DNA from 3 places in the Arthrobacter sp. 7Tela_A1 genome. Region 2 is predicted to be linked to each of the others. Evidence: riboswitches for the same ligand, from Rfam matches in the RefSeq annotation. Region 2 holds a riboswitch; each other region holds the start of a gene.
The links. Region 2 has a riboswitch for S-adenosylmethionine ahead of TVB01_RS15435 (flavin reductase family protein). Riboswitches for the same ligand answer to the same signal wherever they lie in the genome.

Region 1: it holds a riboswitch for S-adenosylmethionine, as region 2 does, so the genes downstream of both, TVB01_RS00050 (bifunctional o-acetylhomoserine/o-acetylserine sulfhydrylase) here and TVB01_RS15435 (flavin reductase family protein) in region 2, are expected to answer to the same signal.
Region 3: it holds a riboswitch for S-adenosylmethionine, as region 2 does, so the genes downstream of both, TVB01_RS13905 (methionine ABC transporter ATP-binding protein) here and TVB01_RS15435 (flavin reductase family protein) in region 2, are expected to answer to the same signal.

What each region holds. Positions count from the first base shown of each region.
Region 1 covers NZ_JAXIOO010000001.1:6,862-13,907, reverse strand. The annotation lists gene TVB01_RS00070 (alpha/beta hydrolase) at 1-328, opposite strand, end outside; gene TVB01_RS00065 (SGNH/GDSL hydrolase family protein) at 505-1,299, shown strand; gene TVB01_RS00060 (DUF3995 domain-containing protein) at 1,356-1,865, opposite strand; gene metX (homoserine O-acetyltransferase MetX) at 1,904-3,040, opposite strand; gene TVB01_RS00050 (bifunctional o-acetylhomoserine/o-acetylserine sulfhydrylase) at 3,037-4,353, opposite strand; SAM riboswitch class IV at 4,421-4,539, opposite strand; gene TVB01_RS00045 (VOC family protein) at 4,685-5,326, shown strand; gene TVB01_RS00040 (hypothetical protein) at 6,466-6,840, shown strand; gene TVB01_RS00035 (glycoside hydrolase family 2 protein) at 6,942-7,046, opposite strand, start outside.
Region 2 covers NZ_JAXIOO010000051.1:14,884-21,929, forward strand. The annotation lists gene aspS (aspartate--tRNA ligase) at 1-1,772, shown strand, start outside; gene TVB01_RS15435 (flavin reductase family protein) at 2,002-2,508, opposite strand; SAM riboswitch class IV at 2,554-2,673, opposite strand; gene TVB01_RS15440 (MFS transporter) at 2,777-4,000, opposite strand; gene TVB01_RS15445 (PhzF family phenazine biosynthesis protein) at 4,073-4,909, shown strand; gene TVB01_RS15450 (replication-associated recombination protein A) at 5,025-6,428, shown strand; gene rpsD (30S ribosomal protein S4) at 6,711-7,046, shown strand, end outside.
Region 3 covers NZ_JAXIOO010000039.1:1,152-8,197, forward strand. The annotation lists gene TVB01_RS13870 (LLM class flavin-dependent oxidoreductase) at 1-501, shown strand, start outside; gene TVB01_RS13875 (hypothetical protein) at 538-900, shown strand; gene TVB01_RS13880 (SDR family NAD(P)-dependent oxidoreductase) at 955-1,704, opposite strand; gene TVB01_RS13885 (TetR/AcrR family transcriptional regulator) at 1,688-2,389, opposite strand; gene TVB01_RS13890 (alpha/beta fold hydrolase) at 2,542-3,315, shown strand; gene TVB01_RS13895 (CoA-binding protein) at 3,399-3,815, shown strand; gene TVB01_RS13900 (hypothetical protein) at 3,812-4,381, opposite strand; SAM riboswitch class I at 4,541-4,643, shown strand; gene TVB01_RS13905 (methionine ABC transporter ATP-binding protein) at 4,740-5,531, shown strand; gene TVB01_RS13910 (methionine ABC transporter permease) at 5,524-6,189, shown strand; gene TVB01_RS13915 (LLM class flavin-dependent oxidoreductase) at 6,217-7,046, shown strand, end outside.

The sequences.
Region 1 (7,046 bases), on a different contig from region 2:
CCATCGAGAATCCGAGCAGCGTCACACTGCTGTGCGCTCCCTTGATCCCGTCCAGCCAGTCGGAGACATCCTGGACCGCGTTCACCACCCGGTCAACTGAGTAGTCGGGCTCGTGCATCAGCGGGAACCAGGAGAAACCCGGACCGAGCGCCAGCGGTGCGCGCACCGAGGCAATCGTGAACTCCTGCGGCAGGTATTCCGCCAGACCCATCAGGTCTTCTTCATTGGCAAGGTAGCCGTGGAAGAGCACCAGCAGCGGCGTTCCGACGCGTTCCTCCTCGGGCTTGGAAAAGAGGACAACGGGATTCCACGGAGCGTTTTCAGTCATGGCTTTCATTCTGGCATGGCGGGGAAAGGAACCTACGGTCGCGTAGCCGGGCCCGGCCAAGCCATCATGGTCCGGTGAACGAAAATGCTCAGCAGTCCCCCGTATCTTCCGGCCGGCAGACCGGCACCGCTCCGCGGCCCGCCCCGTCCCCTCCGGACCACCCGTTCAGCCGGTACGTGGCACTGGGTGATTCCTTCACTGAGGGAATCGGGGACCCAAGCCCGGAAAGCCCCGGCGGCAACCGCGGCTGGGCGGACCGGCTGGCTGAGGAACTCGCCGTCGGACACGAGGACTTCGCCTACGCCAACCTGGCCGTCCGCGGCCGGCTGCTGAACCAGATCGTCGACGAACAGCTCCAGCCGGCGATCGACCTCAAGCCGGACCTGGTTACCATCTGCGCGGGCGGGAACGACGTCATCCGCCCCGGCGGCGATCCGGACCGTCTGGCCGAGACCATGGACGGCACCATTGCCCGCCTGCGGGAAACCGGCGCAAGGGTGGTGCTCTTTACCGGACCGGACATCGGTGCGACTCCGGTGCTGGGCAGCGTCCGCGGACGGGTGGCCACCTACAACGAGAACCTGAGGACTGTGGCCGGATGGCACGACGCCGTCATTGCGGACATGTGGGCACTGCGCGAGCTGAGCAACCCGCAGATGTGGGCACCGGACCGGCTGCACTTTTCACCGCTTGGACACCAGACCATCGCGGCGATGGTGCTGGAGACGCTCGGGGTGCCGCACACGCTGGAGCCGGCCAAGGTCAAGGATCTGCCCGCCAAGAACTGGCGGACCGCGCGCACGGAAGACCTGGTCTGGGCGCGTGAATACCTGGTGCCGTGGGTGGTCCGCCGGGTACGGGGGCGTTCCTCAGGGGACGGCATTTCACCCAAGCGTCCTGAAGCCGGCCCCTATTTCGGCACACGGATGCCTCCGGGTTCCTCCGAAGCAGCCGGAGCCGGGCCGGTCTAAGGCTCGGTTCTGGGCCGCGGGCCGGGGCGGGAGGGTGCTGGGTCGGGACTGTGCCGCTAAGGCCCGGGCCGTGCCGGACGCGACGCGAAAAGGTAGGCAAGCAGACAGGTCCCCCAGCCCAGGAACAGCGGGTCCCACAGCAGGGCATGCCCCAGCAGGCCCTGCCAGTCAGCTCCCGGGCCCGCCGGAATCCAGCCGGCCAGGACCGCCGCTGCGGCGGCCGCATTGATCCCGCCGTAAACCACCAGGCCGGCGCCTCCTATCCAGCTGAGGACCCGGATCAGGCCGGGGAACGGAAACTGGCCATAGGCTGCCGCCAGCGGTATGACGGCTGCCGCGGCCTTCAGCAACGCCGTCCCGGCGAGCAGCAACGCGGCCCCCAGCGGCGCCTCCTGTGCGGCCTGAACAGCGAACTGTCCTACCGTGGCGAGCAGCCATCGCCCGCCGAGCGCCCAATACAGGCTGAACCCGGCGTGGAACAGGCCGAGGCCGCAGGCAGCCCAGAGGAAGTACCCGCCCCCGCGGGGCCGGGTCCGGGGACGGCGCTGCGAAATGCTGCTGCGCATCCTTTTATGGTGCCAGCCCACCGCGCCGGTGTGGGCGCTTAGGCGAAGAAGTCCTGCTCGAGCACGTCCTTGAGCTGCAGGATGTCCGTCAGGAACCCGTCGTGGCCTATCGGTGCGCTGATCACGTGCACGCTGTTGTTTCCGGGCAGCGCGGCTGCCAGTTCATGGGACTGTTCCGGGAAGTACAGCCGGTCCGAGTCCACGGCCGCCACGAGGAACTGTGCCTGGGTGGCCGCGAGCGCTTCGGCGAGGCTGCCGCGGCCGCGGGCGACGTCGTGGCTCATCAGCGCCTCGGTGAGGATGACGTAGCTGTTGGCGTCGAACCGGTCCGCCAGCTTCCGGCCCTGATGGTCCAGATAGCTCTCCACCTGGTAGCGGCCGCGCTCGGCCGGCAGGGCAGCCCCCAGCGGGTCCTCTCCCGGCTGCGGTGTCCTGCCGAACCGGTACTGCAGTTCCGCCTCTGACCGGTAGGTGATGTGAGCGATCCTGCGAGCCAGCCCGAGTCCGGTGAGCGGAGCGCGTCCGTTGTAGTAGTCCCCGCCGTTGTAATCCGGGTCCAGCCGGATGGCTTCGACCTGCGCCTGGGCGAAGGCAATCTGCTCCCCCGTGCTGGCCGCCGTCGCCGCTATCACCGCGCACCGTGCGACCCGGGCAGGTTCAGTCACGGCCCACTCCAGCGCGCGTGCACCGCCGAGTGATCCGCCCAGCACCGTGTGCCAGCGGCGTATGCCGAGCTGGTCCGCCAGGCGCGCCTCAGCCCGTACCGAGTCCCGGATGGTGACGAAGGGGAAGCGGGATCCCCAGTGCAGTCCGTGGGGGTCAGCCGACGCCGGGCCCGTGGAGCCGTAGCAACCACCGACCATGTTGATGGAGACCACGAAGAAACGGTCGGTATCCACGGTTCGTCCCGGCCCCACGAGACCGTCCCACCAGCCCGGTTCCTCCGTGCTGCCCTGCGCCACGTGGGTACTGCCGGTGAGGGCGTGCGGAATGAGGACGGCGTTGGAGGCGTCACTGTTCAGGCGGCCCCAGGTTTCGTAGCCGAGAACGACGTCGGGCAGGCGCCCTCCGGTCTCGAGTTCGAGTTCACCGATCGAGGCGTACTGCAGCACTCCGTCGAGTGTGTGGACGGGGTGCTGCGCTGTGGCTGGATAGGTTGTCACGCTGTGCTTCATGCTCCCTTGGCGGCGCGGAATCCGGCGTCGAGGTCCGCAATGATGTCATCCACGTGCTCCAACCCGACCGAGAGCCGCACCAGGCCCGGGCTGACCCCTGCCGCTGTCTGGGCCTCCGCCCCCAGCTGGCTGTGGGTGGTCGACGCCGGATGGATCACCAGCGAGCGGACGTCGCCGACGTTCGCCACGTGCGAGTGCAGCTGGAGCGCATCGACGAAGCGCTTGCCGGCTTCGACACCCCCGTCGATTTCAAAGGACACGATCGCACCGGTGCCGCGGGGCCCGTACTTGCGGCCTCGTTCGTACCACGGGCTGGACTTCAGGCCTGCGTACGCGACGGAAAGGACGTCGTCGTGCGTCTCCAGCCATTCCGCGACGGCGACGGCGTTTTGAACGTGCCGCTCCAGCCGGAGGCTGAGCGTTTCCAGACCCTGGCCGATCAGGAAAGCGTTGAACGGTGATACTGCCGAACCGAGGTCCCGCAGCAGCTGGACCCGTGCCTTCAGGATGAAGGCCAGGTTGGCGCCCAGTGCACCGTTGACCCCGAGGTCCCGGGCGTACACCAGGCCGTTGTAGCTCTCATCAGGGCTATTGAAGCCGGGGAACTTTTCCGGATCGGCGGCGAAGTCGAAGTTGCCGGAGTCCACGATCACGCCGGCCATCGCGGTGCCGTGCCCTCCGAGGTACTTGGTGGCGGAGTGCACCACGATGTCCGCTCCCCATTCGATGGGGCGGATGAGGTAAGGGGTGGACAGCGTGTTGTCCACGATGAGGGGAATGCCCGCCTCATGCGCGACGGCGGAAAGTCCCTCCAAGTCCAGGACATCCTGGCGTGGATTGGAGACGACTTCGCCAAAGAATGCCTTGGTGTTGGGCTGCACGGCTTCGCGCCACTGGTCCAGGTTGTCCGGGTCGGCGACGAAGGTGACGTCGATGCCGAACTTCTTCAGGGTGTGCTTGAAGAGGTTGTACGTTCCGCCGTACAGGCTGGGGCTGGCCACGATGTGGTCCCCTGCCTGGGCCAGGTTGAGGATCGCGTAGGTTTCCGCGGCCTGCCCGGAGGCAAGCAGCAGGGCCCCAACGCCGCCTTCCAGGGAAGCGATGCGGTTCTCCACTGCTTCCTGGGTGGGGTTGCCGATCCGGGTGTAGATCGGAGCCAGCTCTGCGAGCGCGAAACGGTTCGCTGCCGCTTCTGCGCTGGGGAAAACGAAGGACGTCGTTTGGTAGATGGGAAGGGCACGGGCGCCGGTGGTGGCGTCGGGCTCCTGTCCTGCATGGATCTGGCGGGTTTCGAATGACCAGTTGGCAGACATGTTGCTCCCTTAATGACCAGGGGCCCCACAGGTACCGATGCCGGAAGAACTCCGGTACCAGACGTGTGGCCCGCGCTTGCCGGGACACCCTTTGTGGTGTCCAGCCAGGTCTTCACCCGGGGCACCCCACCGCGGTTGGAGGGTTGCCGGCCAGCAAGCCGGGGCTATCTGCTGGCACTCATGACCTGTACCAATAGAACCAACGGAGCCGGAGTTGCGCAACCCATATGACGCAGCGTGAATCCGGGAAAATCCGCAGATCCAGATACGTTTTGCGGAGCTAAGGCTTGCCTTGGTCGAGACACAGGTCACAACGTGCCAAGATGTTCGCATGCGCCTGGATCATGTTTCTTACGCCTGCGAATCCGACGGCCTGCTGGCCACCACGGAACGTATTGCTTCTGCCCTTGGAACCGACTTTGTGAAGGGCGGGGTGCATCCCCGCTTTGGCACCCGGAACATGATCATTCCGTTGGCCAACCAGCAGTACCTGGAAGTGGTTGAGGTCCTGAATCACCCCGCTTCCGACAAGGCACCTTTTGGCCAGGCCGTCCGTGCCCGGTCCGAGGCAGGCGGCGGCTGGATGGGCTGGTGCGTCGCCGTGGACGACCTCGCACCTTTCGAGGAACGGCTCGGCCGCTCCGCCGTCCCCGGAAACCGCAAGTTCCCCGACGGGCAGGAACTGACGTGGCAGCAGATCGGCATCAACGGCCTGATCGCCGACCCGCAGGTCCCCTATATGCTCCGCTGGGATGAGGACAAGGCCGACCTCCATCCCTCCCGTGCCTTTGCGGGCACAGTCTCCCTGGATTCCCTTAAGATTGCCGGGTCCGCCCAGCGCGTCACCGAATGGCTCGGCCAGCCGGTGGAGAACCCGCTCGACGGCCTTGGCGTCACCTGGGTCTCCCCCAAGGGAACCCCCGGCATCATGTCTGTGACCTTCGGGACTGAGAAGGGTCTCGTCGAGATCTAGGTTCCGTTGCCTTCGTGGCCGGGGTTCCCCTCTCCTTCGGGCCGGGCCCGTCAGTCTTGGTGAAGGCTGTGGCCGCTGTCCCGGTGCTTAGTTCCCAGCCACCACTTCCCGCGTTCCGGCGATTCGGTGCACTTCGTCCAGGAATCCGGCTGTGCTTCTTCCCTGGGATCCGGTTGCGCTTCGTCCCAGGGATCCGGCTAGCCCGCCCACACTGCGCGCCTTGCCGCCTTGCCACCGTGCTCAGTGCCGGCGTTCCGCTGCACTCCGGCGTTCCGCTGCACTCCGGGGTTTTGCTGCACTCCGCGGTTTTGCTGCACTCAGTCCTCCGAAACGCTGCACAAAGGGAAAACACTGCATTCTGTGACCCGGTTTTGCTGCGTTCCGGAACTTTCTAGACCTCCTGGGAAAATACTGCGCGGCGCCATGACCGGATTTTCCCTTAGCGGATTATTCCGCCCTTAACGCAGTTTTTCCGACAAGGACCGCCCGCTGCAAGGGCCTGACCTTGTCCACAGATTCGTTGCTGCACCCCGTGTTTGACCCCGCAGCATTCCACGCTGGATCCATGAGCGCAGACCTGCTTTTCTCCGTCGATGCCGATCGTGACGGGCCCGGACGTCGTTCCCTCGCACTGCGGTGCACAAGGGGAGAGCTGGTCCGGGTCAGACCCGGCGTCTATCTGGATGGACAGTCCTGGGCCGGGCTTCGCCCCTGGGAGCGCGAGCGCTTAAGACTCGCGGCGGCCGTAGAATCCGGAAGGACCCGACGGGTCCTCATCCAGCAGTCGGCGGCCGCGATCTGGGGAATTCCGACGATCGGAACGGCGCGTGAGGTCATGCTGCTCGCGTTGTCTCCCGTCAACGGACACAGCCACGGTGACCTCCGCTGGGCTCGGAGACGCCTGCTGGAACCGCTGGCTACGGTCGACGGACTGCCCGTCACATCCAGGGCCCAAACCGTTCTGGACATGGCTGCGTACCTGCCCTTCGAGCAATCAGTTCCGGCAATGGACCACGCCATCCGCCCCGACCGGCGGCGAGGACTCCCGGCGCTGGAGAAAAACACCCTGCAGGACTTGGCACAGGGCCTGCCTACACAGGCCAAGCGTGCGAGAGCGATCCGGGTCATCACGTTCGCAGATGAGAGGTCTGAATCTCCCGGCGAATCCTATTCCCGCGCCATCATCCACCGCAGCGGCTTCCCCGGAACTTCAGAAGAGTTTCAATTCTCCTGGCGGGCGCCTGCTTGGACGCACGGATTTCTTTTGGAAGCAGCAGGAACTCGTTGGCGAATTCGACGGCACGGTGAAGTACGGAAAGACTCAGACGGACGGCCGGGCCCAGCCCGAACATGCCCTGCTGCAGGAAAAACGCCGCGAGGACGCAATCCGGGCAACAGGCGTAGGGTTTCTCCGCTGGAGCTGGTCTGAGCTGTTCAAACCCTCGGGCGACCCGGACGGCCTGGTGCAGGCATTACTCCGGGCAGGCCTTCCACAACAGCGCTCACGCGCCTAACGCGGAACAGGCACGCCCTAGACCCAGGACCCGGAGCCCGCGGCCCGCAGCCCGGAAACCGGCAGCAGACTCCGCAGGTTACCCCGCAGACACCCTCAGCTTCACAAACCCGACCCGGCAGCCAGAAGCGCAGCATTGATTTTCCGGACGGCGGCGGCGTCGACCTTCAGGATGCGGCGGTCGTAGGTGAGCAGGCCGTTGACCTC
Region 2 (7,046 bases):
ATGCCCTTGGTTCCCTGAGGGCCGAGCATATTGGACAGACCGTCACCCTGGCCGGCTGGGTAGCCCGCCGCCGGGACCACGGAGGCGTGGCCTTCCTCGACCTGCGTGATGCCTCCGGCGTTGCCCAGGTTGTTGTCCGTGAAGAGGATGTCTTCCACGGCCTGCGCAACGAGTACGTCCTGCAGATCACCGGCAAGGTGGAGCGCCGCCCCGAAGGCAACGAGAACCCCGCGCTGGCCACCGGCGAGGTGGAGGTCATTGCGGACGACGTCGTCATCCTGAACACCTCCGATCCGCTGCCGTTCCAGATTGACGAGCACGTGGAGGTCGGCGAGGAAGCCCGCCTGAAGCACCGCTACCTGGACCTGCGCCGCCCGGCCCCCGCCGCTGCCATGCGCCTGCGCTCGGAAGCCAACCGGGTGGCCCGCGAACTGCTCCACGACGAGGGCTTCGTTGAAATCGAAACCCCGACCCTGACGCGTTCGACGCCGGAAGGCGCCCGCGACTTTGTGGTCCCGGCACGCCTGGCCCCGGGTTCCTGGTATGCGCTGCCGCAGTCCCCGCAGCTGTTCAAGCAGCTGCTGCAGGTGGGCGGCTTCGAGAAGTACTACCAGATTGCCCGCTGCTACCGCGACGAAGACTTCCGCGCTGACCGCCAGCCGGAGTTCACACAGCTGGACATCGAAGCCAGCTTCGTGGAAGAGAACGACATCATTGCCCTCGGCGAGCAGATCGTGAAGGCGCTGTGGAAGCTGATCGGCGTCGAGATCCAGACCCCGATCGCCCGGATGACCTACGCCGACGCCATGGCACGCTACGGCTCGGACAAGCCGGACCTGCGCTTCGGCTTGGAACTGACTGAGCTCACCGAGTTCTTCAAGGACACCACCTTCCGTGTCTTCCAGGCACCGTACGTCGGCGCCGTCGTGATGCCGGGCGGTGCCTCGCAGGCCCGCCGCACGCTGGATGCCTGGCAGGAATGGGCCAAGCAGCGCGGTGCCAAGGGCCTGGCCTATGTGCTGGTCCAGGAAGACGGCACCCTCACCGGTCCGGTCGCCAAGAACCTCACCGACTTCGAGCGCGAGAACCTGGCCGAGAAGGTCGGCGCCAAGCCCGGCGACTGCATCTTCTTCGCCGCCGGCGACGCGTCCTCCGCACGGGCCCTGCTCGGTGCGGCCCGCGTGGAAATTGGCCACCGCACCGGCCTGATCGATCCCAAGGACTGGGCCTTCGTCTGGATCGTTGACGCCCCGATGTTCGAGCCCGCCGCCGCGGCCGTTGCCGCCGGTGACGTTGCCGCAGGCGAAGGCGAGTGGACTGCCGTGCACCACGCCTTCACCTCGCCGAAGCCCGAGTTTGTGGACACCTTTGACACGGATCCCGGCTCGGCCCTGGCCTACGCCTACGACATCGTGTGCAACGGCAACGAGATTGGCGGCGGTTCCATCCGTATCCACCGCCGCGACGTGCAGGAACGCGTGTTCAAGGTCATGGGCATCTCCGAGGAGACCGCCCAGGAGCAGTTCGGCTTCCTGCTCGAAGGCTTCAAGTACGGCGCTCCGCCGCACGGCGGCATCGCCTTCGGGTGGGACCGCGTGGTGGCCCTGCTGGCCGGTGCCGACTCCATCCGCGACGTCATCGCCTTCCCGAAGTCCGGCGGCGGCTACGATCCGCTGACCTCCGCTCCGGCGCCGATCAGCGCCCAGCAGCGCAAGGAAGCCGGCGTGGACTTCAAGCCGGAGAAGAAGCAGGAGAAGCCCGCAGAGGCTTAACTGCAGCTAACAGTGCCCGGCCACCGAAGGGTGTGCCGGGCACTGTGCTTTCGGAGTCCGTACTGGAACTCATCCAGCACGCCCTCCCGTCCCAGGATTTGCGGGGGAGTGGCCCCGGCGGAAGACCGGAACGGGTTTCCAGGCTGGACAGACTCCTGTGAGCCGCTGTGTGCTTCATGAGTTTGCGCGGGCTCGATGAGTCCATATGGGTTCGATGAGTTTCCGCCGGTCAGGCGAAGGCAGGAACCGCCAGATTGCGGAACGCCGAACCGTGGAAGACGAGTGGCTCATGGGCATCCCCGTGGGTGGAATAGCCATGGACCCGGAGCAGCACTACGGCGTGGTCCCCGGCCGGGACCTCGTTCTCCACCGACGTCTCCAGCCAGAGCGCTGCCTCGTCGAGGAACAGGGCACCGGAAGCGGCGTCGTGCAGGTCGAGTCCGGCAAAGCGGTCGCCGTCGCGGGAAGCGATCTGGCGGCAGACGCCGTCGTGCCCGGAACCCAGGACGGAGACTCCGATGCGCCCCGCCTGCTTCAGCACCGGCCAGGTCCGGGAGGTGTTCTGCACGGCGAACATCACCAGCGGCGGGTCCATGGACACCCCTACGGTGAAGGACGAGGCGACGATCCCCTGGGGAACGCCGTCGACCACGGCACACAGCGCGGCAATACCTGACGGAAAACGGCCAAAGGCACGGCGGAGTGCCGCCGGCTGAAAATCGGTTTCAAGAGACATGGGGATCCTTCGCCTGACGCATCTCCGTGCTGGGCAGCAGCGAAGGTGCTGTACTTGCGGCACCGGGAAATCCGCCGGAGCCGCCGAATCGTCACCTGGAGCACCCCGCTACGGCGAGAGGGTTGCCGTCCAGCCGGCCAGGGCCTGTGGCTGGAACTCTTGATTCTGTCCACCAATCTAGGGGCGCGGCATGGCGGGTGCAAACCCGGGGTGCACGGCGTACATACGCCGCAACAGTTCGTAACGGGGTGTCTTGGGAGTGCGGCCGTTATTCCGGCAGCAGCTCCCGGGGTGTGTTCGCCGTGTCCGGACCGGGACGGTCCCGGACGCCCATCTTCGCCAGCGCCAGCGGTCCCAGCACGCTTCCGGCCAGCAGGATGGCAGCGAAGACCAGGCAGGCGGCCTGCCAGGAGTCCCCGGCGTACAGGAAGCCCGCGAGCAGCGAACCAACGGCTGCGCCGAGCAGACCCGCGTTTCCGAGAATGCTCATCGCCCGGCCGAGGAGGCGCGGGTTCAGCTCGGCGGCTACCTCCCCGTACATCGGCAGCAACAGCGCCCAGGAAACGCACGTGAGTACCCAGAGCGCCGCTATGGCCAGGGGTGCTGGGGAGAAGGCGAGTCCGGCCGCCGTCAGCGCCGAGGCGATGCTCGCTGTGACGTAGCCCGTGCGGCGTCCGTACCGCTGCACGAACCGGTGCAGCATCCGCGGCAGCATGGTGAGCACTATCCCGCCGGGGAGATACACCAGCGCGATCTGGTAGACCTCAAGCCCAAATGCTCCCTGCAGGTGCAGCAGGAGCAGCAGGCCGACGCCGGCTTCGGCCACGGCTGTTCCTCCGGCGACAAACAGCAGGGGAGCCATCCGGACCACATCGCCGCGGTAGCTCCGCGGTGGATGCAGCGAGTCCCGAACCGGCCCGGAACCGTCTTCCGGCGACGTCGGACGCCTGCGCGGAGCGCAAAGCAGCACCACGGCGGCGGCGGTACAGGCGAGGGCGAGGGCACCCAGGACTCCGGCAAATCCGACGGCGGGCAGCAGCACCATCGCCGGCACCCAGAAAAACCAGGAACCAAATGCTTCGGAGGAGAGCAGGCCCGCCATGGAACCTGAATCACGGTCCAGGTACTCTGCGGCAAGGGCGCGGACCGACACCCAGAAGAGGGCCCCGCCCACACCGCCCAGGATCGCCGCACCGAAGGCAACGGACAAGGAACCGGCCAGTGCGTAGCCAAGGCAGCTCACGGCATAGAGCGCAGCGCCGGAGGCCGCGGTGACGGTCCTCGGCCGCTTATCCGCCAGCCAGCCCGCTGCCGGGCGGGCGGCGACCGACACAAGGAGCTCGGCCGCAACCAGGATCCCGATCGCTTCCGCGCCGATCCCCAGTTCGCTGCCGGCCCACAGCGGAACCAGGAAATCGAGGATCTCCGCGGACCCGCCAAGCAGCACGGCAGCAGTTCCGGCCGCTTTCCTCCCGGCGGGCACTCTGTTCATGCGCCGATCCTAGCCAGCCACGGACACGGTGATGGGGAAGGTGCCGGCCGGGCGAGCCATTACAGTGTCCGCATGAGACAACGCTGGTTTAAACAGGTAGACGTCTTCGGCAACAAGCCGTACCAGGGCAACCCGCTGGCCGTGGTGCTGGACGGGGAGGGCCTCGACGACGAACAGATGCAGCAGTTTGCCCGCTGGACGAACCTCTCCGAAACCACCTTCATCCTGCCTGCCACGCAGGACGAGGCAGACTACCGGGTCCGGATCTTCACTCCCGGAGGCGAAATTCCTTTTGCCGGGCACCCCACCCTGGGCACCTGCCACGCCTGGACGGAAGCCGGAAACACCCCGATGAAGCCGGGGCTCGTGGTCCAGGAGTGCGGAATCGGCCTGGTTCCGCTCCGGGTCAACGCCGGCCTCGCGGCGTTCGCGGCGCCCCGCCTGATCCGCACCGGACCCGTGGAGGAGGACATCCTGGCCAAGGTCACAGCCGCCCTGGGCCTGCAGCCGGACCAGGTGAAGGGCCACCAGTGGGTGGATAACGGCCCGGGCTGGCTGGGACTGCTGCTCCCTGACGCCGAAACGGTGCTGTCGCTGACGCCGGACCATGCCGCCATTGGCGGCCTCCGGGTGGGGGTCATTGGCCCGCAGCCCGAATCGGCGGAAACGGACTTCGAGGTCCGCGCCTTCGCGCCCGGCCTGGGTGTGTCGGAGGACCCGGTCACGGGCAGCCTCAACGCCGGCCTGGCGCAGTGGCTGATCGGGCAGGGGATCGCGGAGGAGCGCTACACCATCACGCAGGGCACGGCCGTCCACCGGTCCGGCCTGGTGCGGGTGTTCACCAGGGAGGGCCGGATCTGGATTGGCGGCGAGTCGGTCACCTGCATTGACGGCTCCGTTACCCTGTAATCCCTCATCGAGATGGCAGAAACTGCACGTATGAACGCTCAAACGGGCAGTTTCTGTTATCTCGTGGGGGAGGGATGCGGAGTCGAGCGTCAGGGGGCACGGGTAGCCTTGAAGCGTGAATGACTTGTTCAGCAGCGATGAGGACCAGGACCCCGCAGGCGGCGGCGACGCGGCCGGGGAACGGGACGACGACGGCGCCCGGCAGCGCCCGCGCAGCCCCCTGGCCGTGCGGATGCGTCCCCGCAGCCTGGATGAGGTGGTGGGCCAGCAGCACCTGCTCACCCCCGGTTCACCGCTGCGGACCCTTGCCGAAGCGCCGCAGGGCGGACCGGCGGGCCCGTCCTCGGTCATGCTCTGGGGCCCTCCGGGCACTGGAAAGACGACGCTTGCCCACGTGGTTGCCCGCGGCCCGGGCCGCAAGTTCGTGGAGCTCTCGGCGATCACCTCCGGCGTGAAGGACGTGCGCCGGGTCATGGATGAGGCACTGACGTCCCGGGACCTGCACGGTGTCACAACCGTGCTCTTCCTCGACGAGATCCACCGCTTCAACAAGGCGCAGCAGGATGCGCTGCTGCCCGGGGTGGAGAACCGCTGGGTGGTCCTGATCGCCGCGACCACGGAGAACCCGTCCTTCTCCGTTGTCTCTCCGCTGCTCTCCCGGTCCCTGCTCCTGACGCTGAAACCGCTCACCGAAGAAGACATTGCGGGCCTGCTGGTCCGCGCCGTCAAGGATGAACGCGGCCTCGCCGGCCGGGTGGAGCTCAGCGACGAAGCACTCGAGCACCTGGTCCGCCTCGCGGCCGGGGACGCTAGGCGCGGTCTGACCGCGCTGGAAGCCGCCGCCGGCGTCGCCTATTCCGAACGTGATCCGGACGTGGAAATCCCTGCCGTCCTTCTTGAACACGCCGAACAGGCCCTGGACGTCGCGGCCCTGCGCTATGACCGCGCGGGGGACCAGCACTACGACGTCACCAGTGCCTTCATCAAGTCGCTGCGGGGATCCGACGTCGACGCCGCCCTGCACTACCTGGCCAAGATGCTCGAAGCGGGGGAGGACCCGCGGTTCATCTCCCGAAGGCTCATGATCTCGGCGGCAGAAGACGTGGGCATGGCGGACCCGACGGCGCTGCAGACCGCCGTAGCGGCAGCCCAGGCCGTGCAGATGATCGGCATGCCCGAGGGCCGGCTGATCCTTGCCGAGGCCGTGGTGCACATTGCCACGGCGCCGAAGTCCAATGCGTCCTATAAAGCCATCGGCGCCGCAACGGCGGACGTGCGGGCCGGCTACGGCACGGGCGTTCCGCCGCACCTGCGCGACGCACACTATCCCGGGGCCAAGCAGCTCGGGCACGGCAAGGGCTACATCTATTCGCATGACCAGCCGCACGGCGTGGCGACACAGCAGTACGCTCCGGACGACCTGGTGGGCAAGGACTACTATCAGCCCACAGCCAACGGCGCCGAGCGGGACATCTCTGCCCGGCTGGAGCGGCTGCGCGGGATCATCCGCGGCAAGTAGGCGGGGCCCTTCCGCGGCGCACCGCCCATGTGCAGGCTCCAGCGGCAGGCCCCTGCGTGCTAGGATTGATGGTTGACTGGCAAGCGCAACGCCGGAACTCCCCACCACGACACCGGATACCCTCCGGAGCCAGGTGGATCTGTGTCCCGGCAGCTGCGTTGCAGCAGAAGGCAGCGGTTGGCCGGAGCTCTCCCTAATGGAGGCCAGTGACTACGTATTAGCCGTGTACGGCGGGGCAACCCGGCGGCACGCGGCAAGACCGCCAAACAGTGAAAGGTGAACGTGGCTAACAACACACGTGCACGCCGTCAGGCCCGCGCTTCGCGCGCCCTCGGCATTGCTTTGACCCCCAAGGCAGCAAAGTACTTCGAGCGCCGGCCTTACCCCCCGGGTGAGCACGGCCGCGCCCGCCGCAAGCAGGACAGCGACTACGCAGTCCGCCTGCGCGAAAAGCAGCGCCTGCGCGCACAGTACGGCATCCGCGAAGCACAGATGACCCGTGTCTTCGAGGAAGCCCGCCGCACCGCCGGTCTGACCGGTGAAAACCTGATCGAGCTTCTCGAGATGCGTCTTGACGCCCTCGTGCTGCGTGCCGGCTTTGCCCGGACGATCGCCCAG
Region 3 (7,046 bases), on a different contig from region 2:
AAGCACCTGGACTACCAGCGCTACACCAGTGACGAAGGTGCCCTGGCTCTGATGTCCGGCTGGATGGGCGTGGATCTCTCCAGCTATGAACTCGACCAGCCGCTCGGCACGGTGAAATCCAACGCCATCCAGTCTGCCGCCGCGAACTTCCAGAAAGTGAAGGACGACGGCGAACCCTGGACGGTGCGCGACATCGCCGAGACTGCCGGGATCGGCGGGCTGGGACCGCGGCTGGTCGGCTCCGGCGCGGAGGTGGCCGAGGAGCTGATCCGCTGGGTGGAGGAGACCGACGTCGACGGCTTCAACCTGGCCTACGCGGTCACGCCCGGAACCTTCGAAGACGTCGTCGAGTTCGTGGTGCCCGAGCTGCAGAAGCGCGGCGCGTACCCCACGGAGTATGCCCCCGGAACCCTGCGGCAGAAGCTCTTCGGTGCAGGCGACAAGCTTCCTGAGGACCACCGGGGCGCGCGGTTCCGGCTGGAACCGGCGGTCCGGCACTAGGCCGGGACCGCGGGGGATTCCGTTAGGCTCGTGCGCATGACAAACGCGGGGAACAGCAAAACTCTCAGTCTCAACGTCACCTCCAAGCGCGCCCGGGCACGCGGGGAAATGGTGGTCGCGGTGCCTGCCGCGGCGCTCCCGCCTGCCGTGGAACGGGCCGGGGCAAGGCTTCCGCGGATGACCGTGACCGGGATCTGGCAGGAGCGGGCAGAGCTGGTGGCGGGAACCACCTGGAAGACGTTCGGCGAAAACATTGTGCTCACCTTCGAGCCCGTGGACGCTGCAACCGCACGGGTTGTGGCTACCAGCACACCCCACGTTCCGACCACCATCTTCGACTACGGACAGGGCAAGGCCGACGTCACCGAGGTGCTGAACGCGGTGGCAGCGGAGCTCTAGTCCGGACATGGTGGAAGCGGCGGCACGCGGCCGCCGCTTCCTTTCGGGCAGGACCTAGTAGATCTTGATCGAGCCGCCGTCGGCCATCAGCGTCTGGCCGGTCATGTACTGGGACTGTTCGCTGGCCAGGAACACCACGATCGGAGCGATGTCCGTCTCCGGATCACCCAGTCGGCCCAGGGGAATGCCGTCCACCACTTCCTGGAACGCCTCCGGGAACGCCTGGCTCCACTGGGCGATGCCCGGCGTGAGCGCGATCGGGGAGACCACGTTGACGCGGATGCCGTCCTTCGCCCATTCATTGGCCGCCGTGCGTGAAATGGCGCGGATGGCTTCCTTCGCGGCGGCGTAGGTGACCTGGTTGGGAAGGCCCTTCATGCCCGCACCGGAGGCGAAGTTGATGATGCTTCCGCCGGTCTTCTTCAGCTCGGGATAGGCGGCGCGCATCAGGTGGAACGTGGCCATGGTCCCGGTGTTGAAGGACAGGTCCCACATCTCCTGCGTGGTCTCCATGATCGGAGCCTGCTTGGACGCATGGGCGTTGTTGACCAGGACATGCAGGCCGCCGAGGCGCTCCACAGTCTCCGCCACAATCTCCTTGGTGCTCTCCTCCTTGGAAATATCCTTGGCAATGAAAATGACCTCGCCCTGGCCATCGAGTTCGGCCAGGAGCTTGTCTCCCTGAGCCTGATCAATGTCGACGACGGCAACCTTGGCTCCTTCGGCCAGGAAGCGGCGGACGATTCCCTGCCCGATCCCTCCGGCGCCGCCCGTGATGATCGCGGTCTTACCTTGCAGTTGCATGATCTTCCTTCCGTAGAGCCGGTGTCCTTCCGGAATCCGGCAGGTGGGTGAGGGACTGTTCAACCCCGGCGATGAAGTTCGCCACGAGGAAGTCCAAGGAACGGCGCGACGCGGCATAGCTGATGCCCTGGTCCCGGAAACCGGAGGCCTGCGGGTAGGAGGCGACGGCGTCGTCACCCCACCGCTGGTCGCGTTCCGTTCCGGTGCGTTCGGGGCCCGTGAGAGCTGCAGCGGTAATGGAAGCGGTGCCGATGACGGCGGCGGAAACACCCAGCAGGCAATCGAACCCCTGCTCGCTGGTCAGTCCTGCTTGCCTCAGCCGGGAGAGCAGCAGTTCGATCTCCCCGGGCGTTGCCACGTTCACCAGCCGCCGCGGCGTCAGGATGATGCGCAGCAGCCACGGATGTGCCTGGAATGCCCGCCACTGGGCATCGGCCATGTGCTGGAGCATCTGCTGCCAGGCGGTGTTCGGGGCGGGGAACAGTTCATAGTCGCGGGCGGCGGCGTCGGCCATGAGCAGCAGAAGGGTACGGCGGTCAGCCACATGGCGGTAGAGTGCCATTGCGGAGACCCCGAACTCGGCTGCGACCCGGCGCATTGAGACGCCGTCCAGACCGTCGGCGTCGGCAATCCGGACAGCAGCTTCCGTGATGGCGGCAGCGTTCAGTGGCTGCTTGTGGGGCACGGCCGTCCCTTCCCTAGCGTGTTTACAGTGTATACCTCAAGGTCCGCCCGAGCGCTTGGCGACCCTATCTTCCGGAGCATTGACCCAGCCTGTACCCGCTCCTACGGTGGAGGCAGGGCCGACGGCGGCCCGCACCAGCGAAGGAGAATCCCATGGATCCAGCAGCTGACGCATCGGGGCGCGTGCTGTCCGCGGACGGAACGCCCATCGCCTGGGAACGTCACGGCCAGGGTCCGCCGCTGGTGGTGGTGGATCCCGTCATGATGGACCGGACCTCCTCCGGCCTGGCCGGCGTTGCCGAACTGCTGGCAGAGGGCCACACCGTCTACACGTATGACCGCAGGGGCAAGGGCGAAAGCGGGGACGGAGAGGAATACACCCCCGAATCCGAGGTGGATGACCTGCTGGCTGTCGTGCAGGCAGCGGGTGGATCGGCGGACCTTCTGGGAACCTCCTCGGGAGCGATCCTTGCCCTCCGCGCCGCTTCGGAGTCAGCCGTTGTCTCCAGCGTCATTGCCGTCGAACCGCCGCTCTCTCAGGAGGGTGCTGCCGGGCCCGACATCCGCCCGCAGCTTGAAGCCCTGATCGACGCCGAGGACCGGGCGGGGGCCGTGCGCCTCTTCCAGGAGTCCATCGGTGTCCCGGAGGAAATCATCGAGCAATCCGAACCCTCACCTTTCGAGCCGGCGGCGCACACCATCTCCTACGACCTCACCCTCATGCTGGAAACCGACATCCAAGCCCTCACGGGCATTCATGTTCCGGTCCTGGTGCTGGCCAGCAGCGGCAGCGATGCCCGGCTGCAGGCCTGGGCCCGCGAGACGGCGGAAATCCTTCCGGAAGGGTCCTTCCAGCTGCTTGAGGGATCCTGGCACGGACTGGACGATGCAGTGCTTGCCGAGGCAGTCAGCGATTTCCTGGATTAGGGGCCGCGGACGCCGGATCGACCCGTCGCAGGACGGCGCGTACGCTGAAGACCCGTTGAGTTCCAACCGGAGGGAGGGCCAGAATGGCACACCGCAATGATCCCGAGGTTATATCCCGCCTGCTCTCATCCAAAGGACGCTGGGCAGTGGTGGGTCTCTCGAATAATCCGCTGCGGCCCGCGGTGGGTGTTTCCAAATTCGTCCAGGACTCGCTGGGGATGGAGATCGTCCCGGTGAACCTGGCCGGCGACGACGTCTTCGGCAACAAGGGATACACCAGGCTGGCTGAGATCCCGGGCCAGATCGACGTCGTCGACTGTTTCGTGAATTCATCCCGGGTCGGGGACATTGTGGACCAGGCCATCGAGGTTGGAGCCAAAGCCGTCTGGCTGCAGCTCGGCGTCGTGGATGAGGCGGCCGCCCAGCGCGCCGCCGAAGCGGGGCTCGACGTCGTCATGGATACCTGCCCCGTTATTGAAGCGGGACGCTTCGGGCTCTAGGACTGAGCCGGACCTGTCGGGCGCAGGTCCACCGGCAGTGAACGGTGGCTTTTCCACGCCGCGAGCATCTGGTCCCGGGTGCCGCCGGGGTGGGAGGCATGCCAGTCCCGGGAGAACCGGTTGAGCTCAAACTGAGGCCCGATTGGCCGGGCGGCGGCGGATCGGGTGGCATGCCAGTGGTCCAGGGCCGCGGCCAGCGTCGCAGTGCCGTCATTGGCCGCGAAGAACGCCCGCATGGGCGCATCAAACCGGAAACCGGGTCCCAGTGCGTTGACGAAGAACTCCCGGAGCACCTGGCTGCACGGATGTCCGGCAGGAACCACCGTATGGATCGTCAGCGGCGGGACCAGCGGCGCCGGCCGGCGCGGCGGGCGGCCGGGCGCTTCCGCCAGGGACCGTCCAGCCAGGCAAGCCGCGACGCGTGAGCTGACAGTGGCCTTTGAGCCTGCGGCGCTGAGGCCGTTTGCCCGGGCGAAGGCCTGCAATTCCTCCTTCAGCCAATACCAGCGGAGGTACTCCGTTTCGCTGAGATCGGTGGAAAGCGGCGGGCGCTGCGTCGGAATCACGCCTTCCATCCTGCCCGACGAAGATGCTGCAGGCCCCAGCCCGCGCCGTACGTGGGAAAACTCTTGGCGACCCAGGTGGTGCACGTCACGCCCGGACGCACTGCGTCATATGCGGTCACAACATTGCGCGGGCTCTCGCCAGCGGACAGCATGAACCCGTAACCATCCAGAGCGGCTGAGAGACCTGGCTCCGTGACGCCGCAGCAACCCCTTCCGTAATTCATACGGAGCAGAGGGGTGCTACCGCCAGGACCGATGGAGAAGCACCCGCTATCTTTTGGTCCCCTTCAAACGTGCCTCGGCGCGCTGAAGCCGTGGACTCCGCGGCGCGCACCTTCACAACCTGAAGGAGGAGAGCATGATCCGGATCGAGAATGTTTCGACCGTTTTTGACACCGGCGGATCCAGTTTCACCGCCGTGGACAACGTGTCCCTGGACATCCCCAAAGGCAGCATCCAGGGCATCATCGGGTTTTCCGGTGCGGGTAAATCCACGCTGCTGCGCAACATCAACCTCCTGGAACGTCCCGCCTCGGGCCGGGTCCTGGTGGACGGAACGGACCTGACAGCTCTGGCCGATGCCGAGCTGCGCGCCGCACGGCATGAGATCGGGATGATCTTCCAGCACTTCAACCTGCTGAATAACCGCACAGCCGCGCAGAACGTGGAGCTCTCGCTCAAGTTCGCGGGAGTGAAGAACGCTGCCGAACGCAGGGCCCGCGCACTGGAGGCGCTCGCCGTCGTCGACCTGTCGGAGAAAGCGCGGACGTACCCGGCGAAGCTCTCCGGTGGTCAGAAGCAGCGGGTTGCCATAGCCCGTGCCCTGGCCACCCGGCCCAAGGTGCTGCTGTGCGATGAGCCGACCTCCGCCGTCGACCCCCGCACCACCGCGTCCGTGCTGCAGTACCTCAGCGACGTCAACGCGCGGTTCGGCATCACGATCGTGGTGGTGACGCACGAAATGAACGTCATCAAAGCCATAGCGGACAACGTGGCCGTCATGGAGGAAGGCCGGGTCGTGGAGCAGTTCGCGCTCACGGAGCTGGCCCGGCCAGGGTTCACGCCGGCCACCTCGATCGGACGGTACCTGATCTCTGACGAAATCTCCCTGGACCGGGCTGCGCGCCGGGAAGGAGCCCGCGTTGCTTGAGCGCATTGCCGAAGTCTGGCCGGAACTGCTCGCCGCACTGGGGCAGACCGGCACCATGCTGCTGGTCGCGATCCCGCTGGCGGTGCTGATCGGCACCCCGCTGGGCGTGCTGCTCTACGCCCTGGGGCCGGACGGGCTGGGGCACAAACCGCGGCTGCACCGGGTCCTGGACTCTCTGGTGAACCTGGTGCGTTCCTTTCCGTTCCTGATCCTGCTGATCGCGATCATCCCCTTCACCCGCTTCGTGGTGGGAACCACCATCGGCACCGCGGCCGTCATCGTGCCGCTGACCATCAACGCCATCCCCTACTTTGCCCGGTTCGTGGAGCAGAACATCACCGCTCTGGGCGGCGGCGTGGTGGAGGCCGCCCGGTCCATGGGCGCCACCCGCGGGCAAATCGTTCGCGACGTCCTGCTGGTCGAAGCGCGTCCGGCCCTGATCAGCTCCGTCACCATCATGACCGTCAGCTTCATCTCCTACTCCGCCATGGCCGGACTGGTGGGCGGCGGCGGAATCGGTGACTTTGCCATCCGGTACGGCTACTACCGCTACGAAACCGGGCTGATGCTCACCGCGATTGTGCTGATGGTCCTGCTGGTCCAGGCCGTGCAGCTGGGCGGCTCCTGGTTCTCCCGCCGCGCTGACAAGCGCCTCTAGCTTCCCCTCCTACCGAAAGTTTCCTCCATGAGCACTCCAAGTACCCGTTTTTCCGGGCCCCGGCCCCGCCTGCTGTTGAACGCCTTCCTGATGAACACCACCAGCCACATCCGCGGCGGCCAGTGGCGCCACCCTGACGCCGAACAGCACCGCTTCAACGAATTGTCCTTCTGGACAGACCTTGCCCGGCAGCTCGAAGACGCGAAGTTCGACGCCCTGTTCTTCGCCGACGTCGTGGGCCTGTACGGAAACCACGACGGCGGCTGGGCCTCCCATGTGCGCCGCGGGCTGCAGGTGCCGGCCAACGATCCGCTGCTGCTGCTCGCAGCACTGTCCGGCGCCACCCGGAACATTGGGCTGGCGGCGACGTCCTCCGTTGTCCAGAGCCATCCGTTCCAGTTCGCCCGGCAGCTGTCCACGCTGGACCACCTCTCCGGCGGCCGTGCCGGCTGGAACATCGTCACCTCCGTGCTGGAGAACGCGCACCGCAACTTCAACGGTGACGGGCTGGCCGGGCACGACCGCCGCTATGACTGGGCGGATGAATACACCGACGCCGTGTACAAGCTCTGGGAAGGATCCTGGGACGACGGCGCCCTGGTCCAGGACAAGGCCAGCGGCGTCCACGCCGATCCGGACAAGGTCCACAAGATCCATCACCGCGGTGAGCGGTATTCGATCGACGGCCCGCACCTGAGCTCTCCCTCCCCGCAGCGCACGCCCGTGCTCTTCCAGGCCGGCAGCTCCGGCCGCGGACAGCAGTTCGCGGCCGCCAACGCCGAAGCCACGTTCATCTTCGCGCCCAACCCCTCCCATGCAGCGAAGGTTGCCGCCGGGGTCCGTGCCCGCGCCGCCGA